2 regions of the Picosynechococcus sp. PCC 7003 genome follow, and region 2 is predicted to be linked to the other one. Evidence: predicted binding sites of a transcription regulator. Region 2 holds the regulator's gene; the other holds the start of a gene.
What was found. Region 2 encodes HrcA, which represses chaperone genes, less so after heat shock. Its sites were predicted from a motif close to TTAGCACTCNNANNNTNNGAGTGCTAA; they were not measured.
Positions count from the first base shown of each region.

Region 1 (3,134 bases), 1.1 Mb from region 2:
CCTTGGAACGCTGGCAAGAAAGAATCGCCTTATTACCCAAATCCCTAAAAAAACAACTGCTTGAAAATTACCGGGGTGTGAGCCCTATTCTCCTAGAAGGAATAGTTCGCGCGGCCCAATTAACTCCTGAGCAAACGACGGATAGCCTCACCGCTCACGATTGGGAAAATCTTTTTCAGCAGTGGCAACGGTGGCTCACTTGCCTAGAACAGCGACAGTTTTGTTTAACGCTCCAGGACAACCAATATCAAGTAGTACCTTGGCAGCCGAATGACCCTTGTTTGCCCTTACAGCCAACTCTCAATCACTATTACCAAAGTCGTCTTAATCAACAACAATTCCAGCAACTGCACCACCAACTAAACCAGAAAATTAGTCTCCTGTTGGCAAAATTGCAGCAAAAAGCCCAACTTTTTCGAACGCGTCTCACAGAATCCACCGAAGCGGATCAATACCGTCAATACGGCGATTTACTCATGGCCTATCTACATGAATGGCAACCGGGCTTGACTGAAATTGTCTTAACGGATTTTGCCTCAGGCGATCGCGTTAAAATCCCCCTTCAGCCCGATAAAAATGCCGTCCAAAATGCCCAGGCTTTTTATAAACAACATCAAAAACTAAAGCGAGCAAATCACATTGTGCAACCGCTTTTAGAGGAAGTAGAAACAGAGATCCATTACCTCGAACACATTGAAGCCAGCTTGGGACAAATCGCCCATTACGAAAATGCCACTGATTTGGAAGCCTTGCAAGAAATTCAGACAGAACTTATCCACGAAGGTTACCTCAAAACTAATCGGGAACCCACTGCTAAACAAGAAGTTTCTAAACCCCACATTTACAGCACCCCAGGGGGAGCCGAACTGTGGATCGGTCGCAACAACCAACAAAATGACCATCTAACATTTCGGATTGCCAACGATTATGATCTTTGGTTCCATAGCCAAGAAATCCCCGGTAGCCATGTGCTGCTGCGGCTCCAACCTGGCGCAGTTCCCGATGAGGCGGAATTGCAGTGGGCGGCGGATTTTGCAGCCTATTACAGTCGCGCCAGTCAAAGTGATCAGGTGCCCATTATTTATACAAAACCCAAGCACGTCTATAAGCCCAAGGGGGCTAAACCAGGGATGTGCATCTATAAACAGGAAACGATTCTCTGGGGTCAACCCCAACGGGCCAAGGCGGCGATCGCCAAATTTACCCAATCAACAGATCAGCCCGAGAAAAAGTAGGGGTAGGGTTTCGGTTCATTGGGGGGAAAGGTATGAGATCCCTCACTTGATTTTTTTAGAAAAATATGTATGCACAGAAGACAAATTGCTTGAAAAGCCTTTTTTAAAAGCTTTTGGTCCGTTTGCGTCGCCGAAACCAGAAAACATTAGCAGTCGCCCCCTAGGAGTGCTAAATTTGCTAGTGACGTAAAACTTTATAACGCAAACTCCTATGGCTAAGATTGTCTCTTTCAAGGATGACTCTAGACGCGCCCTCGAAGCAGGGATTAATGCCCTTGCCGATGCGGTAAAAATCACCCTCGGCCCCAAGGGTCGGAATGTACTCCTCGAAAAGCAGTATGGTGCGCCCCAAATTGTGAATGATGGGATCACCGTTGCGAAGGATATCGAACTCAGTGATCCGCTCCAAAATACGGGGGCACGGTTAATCCGGGAAGTGGCAGCGAAAACCAATGACAGTGCTGGGGATGGCACGACCACTGCCACCGTCATGGCCCAAGCTTTGATCCGCGAAGGTTTAAAAAATGTGACTGCTGGGGCAAACCCTGTGGCCCTACGCCGGGGTATCGATGCGGCGGTGAAGTTCCTCGTGAAGGAAGTGGCCGCGATCGCCAAGCCCGTTGAAGGAGATGCGATCGCCCAGGTTGCCGCTGTGTCCGCTGGGAACGACGAAGAAGTGGGCCGGATGATCTCCGAAGCCATGGCTAAGGTCACCAAGGATGGTGTCATTACCGTCGAAGAGTCCAAGTCCCTCGCCACCGAACTGGATGTGGTCGAAGGGATGCAACTGGATCGCGGTTACATCTCCCCCTATTTCGTCACCGATCAGGAACGGCAAATCGTTGAATTTGAAAATCCCTACATCCTGATCACCGATAAGAAAATTTCGGCGATCGCCGACCTTGTGCCCGCCCTCGAACAGGTGGCTCGTTCCGGTCGCCCTTTGCTAATTGTTGCTGAAGACCTCGAAGGGGAAGCCCTCGCTACTCTTGTTGTGAACAAAGCCCGTGGTGTGCTCAATGCCGCTGCAATCAAGGCTCCCAGCTTTGGCGATCGCCGTAAGCAAATGCTCCAGGACATTGCTGTCCTCACTGGGGGGCGCGTCATCTCCGAAGAAGTGGGCCTCAGCCTCGAAGCCATTGACCTTGATATGCTCGGTAATGCCGAAAAAATCACCATCGACAAAGAAAGCACCACCATTGTTTCCGGTGGCGGCAGCAAGGCTGACATTGACGCCCGCGTTAGTCAAATCCGTAAGCAACTGGCTGAAACCGACTCCGAATATGACATGGAAAAACTCCAGGAGCGGATCGCTAAGCTCGCTGGTGGTGTGGCCGTGATTAAAGTTGGTGCAGCGACGGAAACCGAACTCAAAGACCGCAAACTTCGCATTGAAGACGCCCTCAACGCCACCAAAGCCGCTGTCGATGAAGGGATTGTTCCCGGTGGTGGCACAACCCTAATTCACCTTGCTGAAAAAGTTGCTGAAGTGAAAGCAAGCCTCAGTAGCGACGAAGAGAAGCTTGGTGTCGATATTGTTGCCCGCGCCCTAGAAGCGCCTCTGCGCCAATTGGCTGATAACGCTGGTGCCGAAGGTTCTGTAGTTGTGGAACGGGTGCGTACCAGTGACTTCAACGTTGGTTACAATGCCGCTACTGGCGAGTATGTCGATATGATTGCTGCTGGGATTATTGATCCGGCGAAGGTCGTCCGCTCTGTTTTGCAAAATGCCGCATCCATTGCCGGGATGGTGATTACGACTGAAGCCCTCGTCGTTGAAAAGCCCGAACCTGAAGCTCCTGCCCCTGACATGGGTGGTGGTATGCCCGGTATGGGTGGCATGGGCGGCATGGGAATGCCTGGCATGGGAATGATGTAATTTTCTCTAAACCCCTTTAA
Region 1 is NZ_CP016474.1:146,492-149,625, forward strand. It holds gene AWQ21_RS00730 (NFACT family protein) at 1-1,235, shown strand, start outside; gene groL (chaperonin GroEL) at 1,447-3,114, shown strand.
Region 1: groL (chaperonin GroEL) is a predicted target of HrcA. The motif match lies at 1,382-1,408, and genes of this name have one in related genera.

Region 2 (3,134 bases):
TAGGTGGCGCAGAAAGCAGCCAGGCCAATGCTGAGGGAGTAGGGCACAAGTGGTTTACCAATTAGGCCAAGGGAAACGCCCACCCCTAAGGAGTCGATGCTGGTGATACTAGAAATAAATAAAATTTTCCACAGACTATGGATTTTGACGGGTTCGTCATCGTCATTATCTGGTTTAGCTCGCATTTCTTGGTAGGCGTTGTAGCACATGTGACTGCCCACCAAAAGCAGTAAACCAAAGGCAACCCAATGGTCATAGGCCATAATCATTGTCTGGGCAAAGTTTCCCAAGATGAAACCAAAGGCGATCGCCGCCCCCTCAGAAATCCCTGAACTGACCGCAAAAAACAAAGCCCGTTGTCCAGAAAAGTGCCGTGTACCAAGGGCTAAGGCGGCGGAAAAAGAATCAATACTGAGTACGAGGGCAAAAATGATGATATCTACTTCAAAACCCATAAATGCCGTGGCGATCGCCTCTCCAAAAAGCTTGTAACTATCACTGTAAACGAAAAATCACCAGTCGATTTATCATAGTTTTTTCATCATTCTCAAAATTCACACAATTGTTTTAAATCTCTCTAAAAAAGGCGATCGTCTACAGATAAATTGAACTCTTTTTTAGTTTGATGCAAACAGGAATGCGCTTTCTACAGGCGGCATTTAGACAAAAATAAAGATATCAATCTAGAATGACTCAAGAAAACTTTTGGCAATTGGTGGTGATTGAAAATAATTTTAAACTTCAGCAAGCCGGGGTCAAGTGACGCTTAAACGGAGAGCATTTTAAGGCCCACAGCAATCAAGATGCCGCCGCCAAAAAACTCAACTTTTTCTCCGAGTTGACTAGAAATTAATTTCGCGCAAAAGAGGCCCACATAGGTGGCGAAAAAAGCAGCAATCCCGATCCCCAGGGAATAGGGAATGAGGGGTTTCCCCATTAAACCGAGGGAAATGCCAACGCCCAAAGAATCAACACTGGTAATGCTAGAGACCAAGAGAATTTTCCAAAGGCTGTGGATCTTTCTGGGTTCCTCGTTATCATCTGGGAGCTTTTGCATTTCTCGGTAGGCGTTGTAACACATATGAACGCCAATGAGAATCAAGAGTACAAAGGCAATTCCTTGATCATAGAAAGTGATGTATTGGGCGAAATTACCCAGGAGAAACCCGAAGGAAATAGCACCGCCCCCGGAAAAGCCAGAACTGAGCGCAAAGAATAAGGCCCGCTTTCGGGAGAAATGACGTGCTCCAAGGGCTAAGGCCGCGGAAAAACAGTCAATACTTAGTACTAAGGCAAAAAGAAGAATATCTAAGTCAAAATCCATAAAATTCCTCGTGGTTTCCCCCTACAAAAATTGTGGAGATCACCATTTATGAAAAAAAAGAAAATAAATTTGAGTCTTGTATTTGACGATGCTTACAGCCTAAAAATCGCCCTTTAAATTCTCAGAAAGATAGTCTGCTGTGGCTTCTACTAAGGCGATCGCATTTTCATAAAACATCCGCGTCGGGCCAAGCACCGCAACACTGCCAACGGGCGTTTTTTCCTGGTAATAGTAGGTGGAAATGAGGGCGCAGGTTTTCATCGGTTCCAGGGGATTTTCGGTGCCAATGTGAATCAGCGTTGGGCGATCGCCTGGCAAACCACTAAAGACCACCGGAAGCAGTTGTTCTTGTTTCGCCTCGAGCAAGTGCAATAGGGTTTGTAACTGTTCAATTTGAGAAAATTCAGGTTGTCGCAGCACTTCTGAAATGCCTCGCACCAGAATTGGTGTCGCAATTGTATTGGGCACAATCTGCGCAATCTTGCCTAAAATCGTCTCCAATAGCAGCTGACAATGCTGAAAGTCCTCGTCCAAAGCCTGGGGATCAAGACTGGCAATTTCTTGGAGCGATCGCCCCTGGAGATGGTGATTTAAAAAATTCGACAAAACGGCTAGCTCATCAGGGTCACAATCTAGGGTCAAGGGCAACGATTGGGGTTGATAACTATCCATCACCACAATCATCATCACCTTTTGGTCGCCTAGGGGGAGCAACTGTAGATAACGTAGGCGAGCATAGTTTTGATGGGGCACCGTAATCAGAGCAATATAACCACTTAACGTCGCTAAAATTTGCGTTGCCCGTTGGAGGGTCGCTTCGAGTCCCCAAGATTTTGCGGCGGTTTGTTCCTGTAGCGTTTGGCTAGCTCGTTTCCGGGTCTGGAAATTGGGCGTAACCAGTTCATCCACATAAAAACGGTACCCAGAATCCGAGGGCACCCGTCCTGCGGAAACATGAGGTTGATACAAAAAACCTGCCTTTTCTAATTTTCCCATCACATTACGAATGGTTGCGGAGCTAACCTGAAAGTCGTATTCCTCCACAAGGGTCTTGGAGCCCACGGGTTCCGCCGTGGAAATGTAATGGTTGACCGTTGCTCGAAAAATATTTTGGTGACGGGGATTAAGAATTTTCTGAGCAACCATACGCAGACAGTAACGCTTTCAATACTAAGAAATATAAAAAAATAGTAAAAAAACTTGGCTCAACTTAAGAAAGATTTAAGGTCTAAGTTTGGGTTAGTATAGCTCATTCTCTCCTAGTAGCGCGGTAGGCTTTGATCCATAGAGAGAGTGTAAAAGTGAATCCCACCTTCAATGTTGATCACTTGGGTAAATCCTTGTTGTTGCAGCCAATAACACATTTGCGCTGAACGCACACCGTGGTGACAGAGCACATAGGTTTCTGCCTGGGGGTCAAAGTCCACGGCAATGCGGGGAGCCCATTGTTCAAATTGACTCAGAGGTAAATTAGTAAAGCCTGGGAGCGCGACGATATCCAGCTCATAGGGCTCACGCACATCAATGAGTTGCAAAGCTTCGGTCGTGGCGACCCGCTGGGCAAAAACCGTAGGACTGACGGCCTGGAGTTGTGGGTTAGAACTGGGGTTTGTCATGGTTAAGCTGGCAGGGTAAAAGAAATGAACATTTTTAGCATTTTCTGACTCTATTTGGGAACGCTAAGGCTGAATTGCTAGGGGATCTTCACCTTAGGGGGGTTCAAGGTTAAGGAGTATTGCAGTTCCCCCGGAGAGTCGGTCAAGGCAATTTGGGAATGGTACAAGTAACGGTAGAGGCGTTAGATCTTCTG
Region 2 is NZ_CP016474.1:2,079,059-2,082,192, forward strand. It holds gene AWQ21_RS09945 (manganese efflux pump) at 1-455, opposite strand, end outside; gene AWQ21_RS09950 (manganese efflux pump) at 767-1,324, opposite strand; gene hrcA (heat-inducible transcriptional repressor HrcA) at 1,424-2,470, opposite strand; gene AWQ21_RS09960 (rhodanese-like domain-containing protein) at 2,584-2,940, opposite strand.